2 regions of the Microbacterium sp. Mcb102 genome follow, and region 2 is predicted to be linked to the other one. Evidence: predicted binding sites of a transcription regulator. Region 2 holds the regulator's gene; the other holds the start of a gene.
What was found. The regulator HrcA, encoded in region 2, represses chaperone genes, less so after heat shock. The targets are predictions, from matches to a motif close to TTNGCACTCGNNNNNNNCGAGTGCNAA.

Region 1: a site for HrcA is predicted at 2,512-2,538, ahead of groES (co-chaperone GroES). Genes of this name have one in related genera too.

The regions. Positions count from the first base shown of each region.
Region 1 covers NZ_JALJRG010000008.1:147,834-155,023, reverse strand. The annotation lists gene OC372_RS17845 (hypothetical protein) at 1-20, shown strand, start outside; gene OC372_RS17840 (hypothetical protein) at 4-1,233, shown strand; gene OC372_RS17835 (class I SAM-dependent methyltransferase) at 1,255-2,466, opposite strand; gene groES (co-chaperone GroES) at 2,624-2,920, shown strand; gene rarD (EamA family transporter RarD) at 3,103-4,035, shown strand; gene OC372_RS17820 (ABC transporter substrate-binding protein) at 4,180-5,433, shown strand; gene OC372_RS17815 (ABC transporter ATP-binding protein) at 5,704-6,495, opposite strand; gene OC372_RS17810 (ABC transporter ATP-binding protein) at 6,492-7,190, opposite strand, start outside.
Region 2 covers NZ_JALJRG010000001.1:1,010,975-1,018,164, reverse strand. The annotation lists gene lepA (translation elongation factor 4) at 1-21, shown strand, start outside; gene OC372_RS04940 (DUF1990 domain-containing protein) at 25-510, shown strand; gene OC372_RS04935 (DUF1990 family protein) at 602-1,255, shown strand; gene hemW (radical SAM family heme chaperone HemW) at 1,255-2,472, shown strand; gene OC372_RS04925 (carboxylesterase/lipase family protein) at 2,492-3,910, opposite strand; gene hrcA (heat-inducible transcriptional repressor HrcA) at 4,014-5,045, shown strand; gene dnaJ (molecular chaperone DnaJ) at 5,081-6,196, shown strand; gene OC372_RS04910 (16S rRNA (uracil(1498)-N(3))-methyltransferase) at 6,199-6,927, shown strand; gene OC372_RS04905 (HIT domain-containing protein) at 6,992-7,190, shown strand, end outside.

The DNA of each region.
Region 1 (7,190 bases), on a different contig from region 2:
CGGGTGCCGTCGGAGACTGAGGCCGAAGAGTTACGGGCACTGCAGCGGAAGGCCTATGGCCGAGGAGGGCTGCTGACCGCAACGGAATCGCAGCGGCTGCGCGCGCTCGAGGATTCGCGTCGCTCGCACGCCGCGGCCGCGTCCCCGGAGCGGTCGGAGGCCGGCCACGGTACCGACGGCGATGGCGGATCCATGAGGCGGGACCAGACGGAGCCGGCGATCGGGCCCGTCGACGAAGCGTTCGCTGCGAACACGGCCTCTGAGGCGGCCGAGGTTCCCTCCGCAGCGCTCACGCAGCGTGCTCCGGATGCGCAGGCATCGCCGACGCCGCAGCCGACGCCCCCGACCCCGGCTCGAGGCTCGATGCGCCGGCAGGTGGTGGCGACGCTGGTCGCCGTGTCCGCCGTCCTGCTCGCGCTCGGCGTCGGCATCGGTTGGGGGCTGTTCGCGCCGCGAGCCGGCGGCATCCCGCTGACGGCGGAGCAGCAGCAGCGCCTCGGAGAGCTGGTCACCGAGGCGTTCGATCCCGGTTCGGTCCGCGCGGTCGCGCAGGATGGTGATGCCCTCGTCTGGTACGCGACGAAGGACGAGGGATCGGCTGCCTGCCTGGTCCTCGACGTCGGCGTGCAGTCGCAGACGAACTGTCTCGCCGCGGAGGAGTCGGAGCGCGGACTGTCGGCGTCGTTGTCGCTCCCGGGGGAGACGGGCTCCGACATCATCCAGGCCACGATGCTCCTTTCGACAGCGGGGGAGCCGCTGGTCGCGATCCAACGGTGGGGTGGGGTCGATTCGCTCCTGGCCCAGTTCCCCGAAGACGTGCGCGACCGGGCGGAATCGCTGACGACGGAGGGGTTCGAGCTCGGTCTCTCGCTCGTCGGTGTCTTCCGGGACGCGCCGGTGTGGCTGGGGGATCGGCTATCGGAACAGGGCGCCACCGAGCGGTGCCTGATCGTGGATGCCGCCGGGCCGGTCGTCTGCAAGGGCTTCGAGACCGCGTTCGCGGAGGGACTCACTGTGAAACTCGAGACCGTCGACCCCTCGGGTGCGCGGGTCGCGACCGCGGCGTTGGACCTGCAGTTCACGAACCAGCAGACGCCGTACCTGACTGTCTCCGTCGACTCCGCAGCGCCCGATGGCGTGGACGAGGTGTCCGATGCGGTGGATGACCCCTTGATGATCCAGCTGTCGCCGGGCGGTCGGATCGAGCTCCAGGACCCGGGCGACGACGGCTGACCCCGGCGGGGCGGGTCGCGATCAGCTCGCGGCCGGAACCCGATCGGCGAGGATCGCCCGCCGCTGATCGCCGATACGCGCGAGGATCAGCGTGGCCTCCTGATCACCGCGCAGCGTGAGCTTCTTCCGGAACGCCGCAGGGTCGATGTCGACACCGCGCTTCTTGATCTCGATGCGACCGACGCCGTGCGCCTTGAGAGCGGCGTTGATCGCCTTGGGGTTGGCGGGCAGGGTCTCGCGCACGCGGAACGACTGCACGAACGGGCTCGTCAGCGCGGCATCCGAGGTGAGATAGGCGATGTGCTCGTCGAGCATCCCGGCATCGAGGCTCCGGGCCACATCGCCGATCAGGCGGGCGCGGATCACGGCGCCGTCCGGCTCGTGCACGAAGGCGCCGAGCTCGCGCACGGGCTCATCGGCCACGTCGGCCGGTGCGGTCATCTCGTGCGATCGGTCGCCGCGGATCACGAGCGCCGAGCGTCGCACGCCTTCTCGGGCGAGGGCGCCGCTCCACACGACCAGCTCGACGACGCTGCCGTCGGCGCTCACCCACTGCGCCTCGGCGTCGGCGGGAAGAGCGTCGCGGTCGTGCGCGGGGCCGAGCTTGATGCCCGTCGGCACGCGCGCCGCGACGTCGAAGGCCCAGTCCAGCGAGGGGGAGTAGTCGTCTGCAGAGACGCGGCGGGTCTCACTGTGCCCGGAGGTGCGCCGGGCGGGATCCATCCAGATCGCGCGTGCGTTCGAAGCATCCGAGCCCTCGAAGGCGTCTTCCGCCGTGCTGTGCCGAACCACCGCGCCCTCTCCGAAGGGCGCGAGGTTGTAGGCCGCGATGGCGGCGGTGACCTCGTCGGCATCGACGGCGAGCACATCGAGTCCGGCTCCGGCGAACGCGAGGGCGTCGCCGCCGATCCCGCAGCCGAGGTCGGCAACGGTGGTGAACCCCGCGCTGCGGATCCGCTGGGCGTGTCGTGCGGCCACACCGAGCCGCGTCGCCTGCTCGAGCCCGGCTCGGGTGAACAGCATCCGCGCGGCGAAGGGGCCGAACTTCGCCGACGCCTTGGACCGCAGGTGCGCCTGGCCGACCACCGCCGAGACCAGCTCGGGGGAGTGCCCGGCGGCACGCAGCCGTGACACGGCGCGGGCGACGTCGGCGGTCGACCCGATCGTCCCGACCGTGTCGAGCAGTTCGAGACCGGCGGGGGTCAGCAGGGCACGCAGCTCGGACATCTCCACGTCCTCAGCCTAATTCCCGCTCGCATCACTGAATCACGGCGTGCGTTGGCACTCGCATTGCATGAGTGCCAGCCCAGCGCATAGACTGGATTAGCACTCTCGGGTTGAGAGTGCGAACAAGTCTTTCGTGTCAGTGTCAAGAAAGAAGAGGTAGACCGTGTCGGTTTCCATCAAGCCGCTCGAAGACCGCATCGTCATCCAGCAGGTCGAGGCCGAGCAGACCACCGCGAGTGGCCTGGTCATCCCCGACACCGCCAAGGAGAAGCCCCAGGAGGGCGAGGTCGTGGCCGTCGGCCCCGGCCGCATCGACGACAACGGCAACCGCGTTCCGATCGACGTCGCTGTCGGCGACCGTGTCCTGTACAGCAAGTACGGCGGCACCGAGGTCAAGTTCGGCGCAGACGAGTACCTCGTCCTGTCCGCTCGCGACGTCCTGGCGGTCGTCGTCCGCTGATCTGCGGAACCGGGTTCCGCCCCTCTCGAAGAGGTGGTGCCCAGGTCCTCGAAGGGGGCTCGGATGCTTCGGCATCCGAGCCCCCTTCTGCATCCCGCCATCAGGCATCCGATTCCTGCCGATCTCCGAGGGGCGACGGGCCGCCGCTCTCCGGGCCTCCGGCGCGGGCATAGTGTTGTGCGGTGACCCCCGAGACGACCCGCGCAACGCAGACCGCCGGAGTCGCCTACGCCGGAGCCGCTTACCTCCTCTGGGGCGTGCTCCCGCTCTACTTCCTCCTCCTGGTGCCGACCGGTCCGTGGGAGGTCGTCGCGTGGCGGGTGCTGCTGTCGTTCGTCTTCTGCATCCTGCTGCTCACGGTCACGCGCGGCTGGGCGCCGTTCGGTGTGATCCTGCGGCAGCCGAAGCTGCTGGGCTGGACTGCGCTCGCCGGCCTCCTGATCTACGTCAACTGGCAGGTGTTCCTCATCGGAACCCTCAGCGACAACGTGGTCGAGACGAGTCTGGGCTACTTCATCAACCCCATCACCACCGTGCTGCTGGGCGTCTTCGTCTTGAAGGAGCGCATCCGGAAGCTGCAGTGGGCCGCGATCGCCATCGCCGCGATCGCGGTCGTCGTGATCATCGTGGCCTACCGCGCCTTCCCGTGGATCGCGCTCTCGCTGACCGCGTCCTTCGGGGTCTACGGGCTCATCAAGAAGAAGATCGGTCCGGCGGTGGACGCCGTCAGCGGTCTCACCCTCGAATCGTTCTGGCTGATCCCCATCGCCGTCGTGCAGCTGATCGTGGTCGCGACGACTCCCGCCGGCATCACGATGGGCGGCAACGGCTGGGTGCACGCGGTGCTGCTGGCCTTCGCCGGTGTGGCGACGGCCGTGCCCCTGCTGCTGTTCGCGGCGGGAACCCGCCGGATCAACCTCACGGTGATCGGGATGATCCAGTTCATCACCCCGGTGATGCAGTTCCTCATCGGCGTCGCGATCCTGCACGAGCCCATGCCGCCGGAGCGCTGGGCGGGGTTCGTCATCGTGTGGATCGCGATCGGCGTCTTCGTCGTCGACCTGCTGATCGCCGCCCGCCGAGGGCGCCGGGTCGCCCCGCCCGAACTCGTCTGAACCCGCGGTTCTCCGGCCCGGAATCCCGGTGTCGGATCGTTAACGCACCGAGATACTTGCACCCCCTGTGGACGGGTATCACGCCCTAGTGTTAGAGCACCCGCCCGTGGTCACAATCCACGTTCAGTTACGCAAGGGAGCACCATGAACGCAATGAAGGGTTCGCGCACCGCGAAGGTCTTCGCAGGGATCGCTTTGATCAGCGCATCCGCCATCGTCATCGCCGGCTGCAGCAGCACGCCGAACGCTGAGCCCAGCGAGGGTGGTGAGAAGCCGGCCGTCGATCTGACGCTCAAGCTCGGCTCGCTGCTTCCCGCGACCGGCTCGCTCGCCTTCCTCGGCGCTCCGATGGAAGCCGGCGTCCAGCTGGCTGTCAACGAGATCAACGAGGCCGACGCCGGCGTGACCATCGACCTCACCACCGCCGACGAGGGTGACCTCGACAACAAGGCGTACGAGACCTCGATCACCAACCTCCAGAACGAGGGCATCACCGCGATGGTCGGCGCCGCGTCGTCGAGCGTCACCAAGCTCATCCTCGACGGCAACGCCGGCGCGGGTATCCTCACCGTCTCGCCGTCGAACACGTCGCCGGACTTCTCGGGCATCAACCCGCTGTACTTCCGCACGGCACCGAGCGACAACCTGCAGGGCGAGGTCCTCGGCAACCAGATCGCTGAAGACGGTCACAAGACCCTCGGCATCATCTACCAGAACGACCCCTACGGCACGGGCCTGTTCGAAGCCATCAAGTCGACGTTCGAGGGCACCGGCGGCGAGGTCGTCGCGGATGCATCGTTCAACCAGGGCGACGGCCAGTTCAACGCTCAGGTCTCCGAGATCGCGGCCGCCAAGCCCGACGCCGTCGCGGTCGTCTCGTACGACCAGTTCGCGACCATCGCGCCGCTGCTCGGCAACGCGGGCGTCGACACGGGTTCGCTGTACCTCGTCGACGGCAACCTGAAGGACTGGGGCACCGACGTCTCGGTCAACCTCGAGGGCTCGAAGGGCACCCGCGCCGGCGCTGAGCTGCCGCAGGACTTCCTCGACCAGCTCAACGAGGTCTGGACCGCCGACGGCAACGACCCGATCGACGCCGTGACCTACTCGGCTGAGGCCTACGACGCCGTCATCCTCATGGCGCTGTCGGCTCTGGCTGCCGGCTCCGTCGAGGGCGCCGACATGGCCGAGCAGATGGGCACCGTGTCCGGCGGTGGCGACGAGGGCGAGAAGTGCACCACGTACGCCGAGTGCGCCGACATCATCAACGGCGGCGGCACGGCGGACTACGACGGCCTCTCCGGCGAGATCACGTTCGACGAGAACAACGACCCGAAGGGCGCCGCGATCGGCGTCTACGAGTTCGGCGCCGACAACACCACCACGCGCCTCAAGTAAGCGCACAGACGAGGCCCCGGATGCTCAGCATCCGGGGCCTTCGTCGTCCCCGCCCCGTCCCCGCCCCGTCCCGCCCCGTCCCCGCCCCGTCCCGCCCCGTCCCGTCCCGGTTCATCCGTCGGGAGCTCGCACGGATGTCGGGAGAAACGCCGGGCGAGGACCCGACGGATGCACGAACTCCCGACGGACGCTCGCGCCGAGAGGCGACGGATGCCCGCCATGCACGCAGGAGGGGGATGCCGCGTGGCATCCCCCTCCCGCGTGACGCGCTCAGGCGGCGTCGGTGCCGAGCGTGCCGAGGTAGAGGCCGATGACCTTGGGGTCGTTCAGCAGCTCGCGCCCGGTGCCCTCGTAGGCGTCCTTGCCCTGATCGAGCACATAGCCGCGGTCGCAGATCTGCAGGCAGCGGCGCGCGTTCTGCTCGACCATGATCGTCGTCACGCCCGCCTTGTTGATGTCGGAGACGCGGATGAAGGCATCGTCCTGACGCACGGGGGAGAGGCCAGCCGACGGCTCGTCGAGCAGCAGCACCGACGGATCCATCATCAGCGCCCGCGACATGGCGACCATCTGTCGCTCGCCGCCCGAGAGCGACCCTGCGCGCTGCTTCAGGCGCTTGCCCAACTCGCCGAAGATGCTGCTGACGAACTCCAGGCGCTCGGCGAAGATCTTGGGGTTCTGGTACAGCCCCATCTCCAGGTTCTCCTGGATCGTGAGCGACGGGAACACGTTGTTCGTCTGCGGCACGAAGGCCACGCCACGGCGCACGAGCTTGTCGGCCTTGAGCCCGACGATGCTCTCGCCCTTCACCGTGACATCGCCCGAGCGGATCTCGACCATGCCGAAGATCGCCTTGAGCAGCGTCGACTTGCCGGCGCCGTTCGGGCCGATGATGCCGATCAGCTCACCTTTGTGGGCCACGAGGTTCGCGCCGTTGAGGATGTTCACCCCGGGCAGGTATCCGGCGTGCACATCGGTCAGCTCGACGATCACGTCGTCGTTCTTGATCTCGTTGCGCTCCGCGGGCGCGGGCGCGGGCGTGGGGGCGGATGCGTCGGTCATGCCTTCTCCTCCTCGACGTCTTCGGCCTCGACTTCGGCCTCGACCTCGGTCTCGATCTGCTCCCGGATCCGGATCGCGTCCTCTTCCGAGATCACCGGAAGACGACCGGTGACGGCCCCGAGATCGACGTCCTGGTGTGCGCCCAGGTAGGCGTCCACGACGGCCGGATCCTCCATGACCTGGTCGGGCGGACCCTCGGCGACGACACGGCCCTCCGCCATCACGACCACCCAGTCGGCGATGTGGCGCACCATGTGCATGTCGTGCTCGACGAACAGCACCGTCATCCCCAGATCCTTGAGGTCGAGGATGTGCTCCAGCAGCGACTGCGTGAGCGCGGGGTTCACACCGGCCATGGGCTCGTCGAGCATCACCAGGGTCGGGTCGCTCATGAGCGCGCGGGCCATCTCGAGGAGCTTGCGCTGACCGCCCGAGAGCGATGCGGCGAAGTCCTGCTCCTTGGCGTCGAGCTTGAAGCGGGTGAGCAGCTCGTGCGCCCGTGCCTCGATCTCCTGATCCTGCTTGCGCCAGAGGAAGGGGAACAGCCCCGCCCAGAAGCCCTCGCCGCGCTGGTCCTTCGCGCCGAGCTTCATGTTCTCGAGCACGGTCAGCAGCGACAGCGACTTCGTGAGCTGGAAGGTGCGCACCTGTCCCATCCGCGCCACCTTGAACGAGGGGATGCCGGAGAGGTTCTT
Region 2 (7,190 bases):
GAGGGCAAGGACAAGAAGTAGCACGTGCCGCTACCGGCCTACGAGCGGGGAATCACGCGTCATCCTGTCGCGACAGCGCCGGAGGGCATGCGGATCGCCGAGCATTCGACCGTGGTCGATCCGGCGGCGCGCGATGCCGTCGCGGCGTTGGTGTGCTCGTGGGAGTTCAAACGACGCGCCGGATTCGAGGTGCCGTCCGACGAGCCGAAACCGGGACTCGAAGGGGTGCTCGCGAAGCGCCTGCTCGGCATCCGCTTCGTCGAGCCGGTGCGTATCGTCTGGGCCGATGAGAGCGGCTTCGGCTACGAGACGCGACCCGGGCACCCGATCTACGGCGAGGAGTCGTTCCGGATCGACGAGCGCGGTGTGTTCACGGCGCGGTCCATCTCCTGTCCTTCCACCGCGCTCTGGCGTGTTCTCGGTCCTGCCCTGCGGATGGTGCAGCGCGCGACCCATGCGCGCTACGTGAAGATCGTGCAGGCCGAAGCAGCGGCTTCCCGCACGCAGTGACGCTCGACTGAGCGGGTTCACTGACCGAAGATGTGTCGCCGTGCGGCGCGTGGGGGTGTTCGCTCAGGCAACGGGAAGTAGGCTGGAACTCATGCGGCGCGGGACTTTCCGAGACGACACGGTGGACTATGCGGCCGTGGGTGCGACCCACGCGCCCGATCTGATGCAGTACCCGCCGGAGCGCAGCATCCCGGCGGAGGAATCCTGGCGGATCGGTAGCGGCAGCGAGCGCTTCCAGACCGCCGGTGAAGCGCTGCTCTCGTGGACGGCGCAGCGCGCGGCCGGACTCTCCGTCGAAGACGTGCGTCCGGCGCCCGGCCCCGCCTACGCGGGGGTGAGCTTCGACGCGGAGGGCAACCCGATCGCGCCGAGCAAGCGTGACGTCGAGCCCCGCTACGACGCGGAGGGCATGCCCTTCGTCGGCGCGGGGATGACTCTTCATCTGCGCGGTCGCGTCGGCAGCATGCGTGCGGACGCGGAGCTGCGCGTGATCTCGGTGACCGAGGAGACCCGGCGCATCGGCTTCGTCCTCGGCACCGTCGGCGGATCCGTCGTCCGTGGCGAGGAGTCCTTCGACGTGGACTGGCGTGAAGACAACGACGAGGTCTGGTTCACCGTCCGCGCCTTCGACGCTCCGCACGCGCTGCTGTACCGCACCGTGCCGGCGCTCGTGAAGCGCCGTCGTCGTGAGCTCTTCGCGCGCTACCTCCGCGCGATCTCCCCGCTCTACGCGACCCCCCTGTGATGGCGGGACCGCTTCCTCTGGGAGACCCTGCGCCGGCAGACGGACATCTGCCCGACGACCTTCCCTTCGACGCGAGTGTGCCGTTCTCGGCCTACCTGCACATCCCGTTCTGCACGGTGCGCTGCGGTTACTGCGACTTCAACACGTACACGTCGACCGAGCTCCGCGGCGCCAAGCAGGAGGACTACGCATCGACGCTGATCTCCGAGATCGGCCTCGCCCGTCGAGTGCTGGCCGACGCGGGGGCGCTGCGGCCGATGGACACCGTCTTCTTCGGCGGGGGCACGCCCACGCTGCTGCCGGCCGGCGATCTCGCCCGGATGCTGGAGGCCGCGACCTCGGCCTTCGGACTGGCGGAGGGCGCAGAGGTCACGGTGGAGGCGAATCCTGACACCGTGACGCCCGCGGTCGCGCGCACGCTGGCCGCTGCCGGCGTCACGCGGATGTCGGTCGGCATGCAGTCGGCCGTGCCGCACGTGCTCGCCTCCCTCGACCGCACGCACCGGCCCGAGAACGTGACCACCGCGGTCGCCGCGGCGAAGGACGCGGGTCTCGCGGTCAGTGTCGATCTGATCTACGGGGCGCCGGGGGAGTCGCTCGCCGACTGGGAAGTCTCGCTCGACGCGGCGCTCGCGCTGGAGTCCGACCACATCTCCGCGTACGCGCTGATCATCGAGGACGGCACGAAGCTCGCTCGCCAGATCCGCCGTGGAGAGGTTCCGACCCCCGACGACGACGTGCAGGCCGACATGTACGAGCTCGCCGACGCCCGTCTCGCGGCGGGGGGCTTCGACTGGTACGAGGTCAGCAACTGGGCACGCACGCCCGAGCAGCGGTCGCGGCACAATCTCGCGTACTGGCGCGGGAGAGACTGGTGGGGCTTCGGCCCCGGAGCGCACAGTCACGTCGCCGGGCTGCGCTGGTGGAATGTGAAACATCCGGCGGCGTACGCGCAGCGGCTCGCGGCATCCGAGTCGCCCGCCGCAGGCACGGAACGGCCGGACGCCGAGTCGCGGACGCTGGAGCGGATCCTGTTGCTGAGCCGCATCCGCGAGGGCATCGCTATCGACGAGGTGCCCGCCGCGAACCGACGCAGCGTCGCCGGGCTGATCGCCGACGGGCTCGTGGACCCGGCCGCCGCCATCCGCGGCCGTGTCCAGCTGACGCTTCGTGGTCGGCTCCTCGCCGATGCCGTCGTGCGCGAGCTCACCGACTGATCGGCCGATGCGGGCGGGCTCAGCCCGGGAGCAGGTCCATCCCCGCGGTCCGGCGCTGCGGAAGCGTCGCGCTCGTGGTGTCGAAGATGCGCGTCTGTCGGCCGGGCCCGTACGCCGGCCAGCCGGGGTCGCCGTTCGTGACGAATCCCACCCAGGCCGCGTTCATCTCGTCCGCAAGCGTCTGCGGCGCGTCGTGGCCCGCCAAGCGCACCGTCTCGTCGTCCGCGAGCCGATCGAAGACGAAGCCGAGCTCGAGTGCATGCGCGGCCCGCAGATCGCGAACCGGACTCTGCCACGCGAACTCGTACACGTGCGTGCGCTCCGGCCGCGCAGCCGCCAGGCGACTCAGTGGCGCCCGCAGCATCATGTCCGTGACGAGCTGCCCGAACACCTCGCCGGTGCTCGCCCCGGGGAAGGCCGAGCGATACTCGCGCACCGCGCGCTGCGGGATGCGGGAGAGGATCCGCGCCGCCTGCAGCTTCAGCTCGCTGATGCCGGCCAGAGCCGCGGGCGGGAACCACAACCGGTACTCGTCGGTGTTGCTGCCGATCAGGAGGGGCGTGTCGATGTCGCCGAGCACCTCGTGCGGTGAGCGCGGCAGGCTCTCCGGGTCGATCGCGAACTGGAAGCCGGGAGCTCCGCCCAACGGGGACGAGCCTGCGGACTGGGCTTTCCGCGCCTCGAGCAGCTGACCGGGTGAGAGCGCGGCGAACGAGTCACGGTCCGCCCGGACTCCGAGGTGCTTCGCGAGCCGTGCGGTCACCCGTCCCGCCTTCTTCGCCGGCTGTGCAGCCAACGGTCCGGATTCGATGATCGCCCGATGGATCAGCTCGCGGGATTCGTCGCGCGCGAGGAGCCCGGCGACGATCGCCCCGCCGGCGGATTCTCCCATCGCGGTGATCTGCGCGGGATCACCGCCGAACGCGGAGATCTCGCGGTGCACCCACTCCAGCGCCGCAGCGGCGTCGCGCAGTCCGAGGTTTCTCGGTGCACCTTCGAGTACCGAGAAACCCTCCGAGCCCAGGCGGTAATTGATGGAGACGAACACGATCCCCGCTTTCGCGAAGACCGTGCCGTCGTAGAGGGGCAGAGCAGCGGTGCCCCGTTCCAGCGCCCCGCCGTGGATCCACAGGAGCACCGGCGCCGCGGAGGCCCCGGACGGTGCCCAGACATTGGCCGTGAGGATGTCCTCACCGTCGATGCGCACGGAGCCGAGGAGCTCGCCGATCGCGCCGGCGTAGGGAAGCTGGGGTGCCGTGGGGCCGAACTGCGTCGCCTCACGGATGCCCGCCCACGCCGGTACCGGCCGTGGGGTGCGGAACCTGTTCTCGCCGAACGGTGGTGCGGCATAGGGGATGGCGAGGTAGCGGTCCACCCCCTCCTCCGCGGAGCCGCGGACGATGCCGCTCGACAACGTGGTCTGAGGTGAGGAGGTCATGAGCGTCATCCTAGGGTCGCGCATCCGCGCTACGGAGAATCCCGAGCTGCACGGGGTAGGATTGGCACTCTGAACGTCCGAGTGCCAGCGGAAGGGAAGGGCGATGGTCACAGAGCGAGGACTCCAGGTTCTCCGCGCGATCGTGCAGGACTACGTCGAGACCCACGAACCCGTCGGCAGCCGATCCATCGTCGACCGGCACTCCTTCGGCGTCTCGGCGGCGACGATCCGCAACGACATGGCGCTGCTCGAGGACGAAGAGCTCATCACGGCGCCGCACACCTCGTCCGGTCGGGTGCCGACCGACAAGGGCTACCGCGTCTTCGTGAATCACCTGGCGCAGCTGCGGCCGCTCTCGTCCGCGCAGCGCTCGGCGATCGAGTCGTTCCTCGGCGAGCCCGCCGACCTCGACGACCTGATGGTGCGCACCGTGCGGGTGCTGACGCAGCTCACCGGTCAGGTGGCGCTCGCGCAGTACCCCTCGTTCGCACGTGCTCACGTCACGCACGTCGAGCTGGTGGCGTTGGCCCCCAATCGTCTCCTGATCGTCCTCGTGACGGACGCCGGCGGCGTGTCGCAACGCGTGGCCCAGCTGCCGGAGGCCATCGACGAGGCCGAGATGGCGGTGCTGCGCGCGCGCATGGCCGCCTTGATCACCGGTCACGGCATCGGCGAGGCCTCCGACCGTCTGCAGGCACTGCTCGCCGTTCAGGACGCGCCGAAGGATCACGTGCTGCGCGCGATCGCGAGCGTCGTCATGGACGAGCTCAGCGGTTTCCGCCAAGAGCGTCTGGTGATGGCGGGAGCAGCCACCCTGGCCCGTCGCGAACAGGACTTCCGCGGCAGCATCCATCCGCTCCTCGAGGCGATCGAGGAGCAGGTGACCCTGCTGCGGCTGATGAGTGAGATGGTGACCGACGAGCACGGGCTCGCGGCCAGCATCGGCACCGAGAACGCACCGTTCGGCCTCGGTGAGGCATCGATCGTCGCCAGCAACTACGCCGCGCCCAGCGGCACGGCGCGGGTCGGCGTGATGGGCCCGACGCGGATGGATTATCCGAGCAACCTCGCAGCAGCACGGGCCGTGGCCCGCTACCTGTCGCGGATGCTCGACGAAGACGAGGCCGGCCGCTGAGGCGGCCGCCGGAAGACACACGCAGAAAGGCGATTGTGGCGGACCACTATGAGGTTCTCGGGGTGTCCCGAGACGCTTCCACCGACGAGATCAAGAAGGCGTATCGACGTCTCGCGCGACAGCTGCACCCGGATGTGAATCCCGGTGAGGATGCGGCGGAGAAGTTCAAGCTCGTCACGCATGCGTACGACGTGCTGAGCGACGACGAGTCGCGGCGCCGCTACGACATGGGCGGAGGAGACGGCGCTGCCGGCAACTTCGGCGGATTCGGCGGGTTCGGCGACATCTTCGAGACCTTCTTCGGCGCCTCCCAGGGCGGCGGACGCGGGGCACGACCCCGATCGCGCCGGGAGCGCGGACAGGATGCTCTCGTGCGTGTCACGCTCGACCTCGGTGACGTCGTCTTCGGCGCGCACCGCGACATCGACGTCGACACCGCCGTGCTGTGCGAGACGTGTCAGGGCTCCTGCTGCCAGGAGGGTACGTCCCCCGTCACCTGCGACATCTGCGGCGGCTCCGGACACGTGCAGCGTCAGGTGCGCAGCCTGCTCGGCAACGTCGTCACCTCTCAGCCCTGCGGCACGTGCGAGGGCTACGGCACCACCATCCCGTTCCCGTGCGGCACCTGCGGAGGCCAGGGCCGCGTGCGCTCGCGTCGCACGGTCTCGCTCGACATCCCCGCCGGCGTCGAGACCGGCCTTCGCCTTCAGCTGCCCGGCTCGGGCGAGGTCGGCAAGGCGGGCGGCCCGAACGGCGACCTGTACGTCGAGGTCACGGTCAACGCCCACCCCGCTTTCAGTCGTGAGGGCGATGACCTGCTCGCCACGCTCGAGGTGTCGATGACCGACGCCATCCTCGGCACCGAGACCACGATCCAGGGGCTCGACGGCGAGGTCGACCTCGAGATCCGCGCGGGCGTGCAGTCCGGCGACGTGCTCACCATCAAGGGGCGGGGCATCACCCCGCTCCGGGGCACCCAGCGCGGAGACCTGCGCGTCGGCGTGCAGGTGCTGACGCCTACCCGGCTGGACTCCGCGCAGCGCGCACTTATCGAGGACTTCGCGAAGAAGACCAAGGCTCCGGATCCGCAGCTCGCGCAGTTCCAGCCCGGCCTCTTCTCGAAGCTCCGCGACCGTTTCCGCAGCCACTGATCATGGCACTGCACTTCGTGGTCGAGTCGTCGACGGATGCGGGCGTCGGCGACCTCGTGTCGCTGACGGGCGCGGAGGCGAAGCATGCCGCTGTCGTGCGGCGGCTGCGCGTCGGCGAGCCGGTCACGGTCGGCGACGGCGCGGGCGTGTGGCTGACGGGTGCGGCCGAAGAGGTGTCCCCGACCCGGGTCGAGGTCCGGATCTCCGACCGCGTCGAGCATCCGGCTCCGAGCCCACGGATCGTCCTGGTCCAAGCTCTCGCGAAGGGCGACCGCGACGAGTTGGCCGTGCAGGCGGCGTGCGAGCTCGGCGTCGACGAGATCGTGCCGTGGCAGGCGAGCCGTAGCGTCTCCCGCTGGGAGGGGCCGAAGGCCGTCAAGGGGCGCGAGCGATGGGCGACCATCGTGCGCGAGGCCGCGAAGCAGGCCCATCGGGCCTGGCTGCCCGAGGTCACCGCACCGGTCTCGACGACGCAGCTCGCCGAGCGGTCGACCTCGCAGCGCGTGCTGCTCCTCGACCCCACGGCTTCCGTGCGTCTCTCCGAGATCACGGCCGACGGTCGCGATCTGGTGCTGGTCGTGGGGCCGGAAGGCGGGATCGCCGAGGAAGAACTCGACCGGCTGACAGCTGCGGGCGCCGAAAGAGTGCTCCTGGGTGACACGGTGCTGCGGACGTCGACGGCGGGCCCGGCGGCGATCGCCGTGCTGTCGGTCGCGCTCGGCCGCTGGTGAGCTGCGTTCCGGCCGCCCACGGCGTCAGGCCGCTGGGGACGCGGCGATCAGTAGACTTGATCGCATGACGGAACCCTCGATCTTCACGCGCATTCTGAACGGGGAGATCCCTGCCGAGATCCTCGGCGAGACCGACCGCCTGTTCGCACTGCGTGACATCGCCCCGCAGGCACCGGTGCATCTTCTCGTGGTGCCGAAGACCGCGGAGTACCGCGATGTCACCGAGCTCGCCGCAGGGGATCCGTCCCTGCTGGCGGAGATGG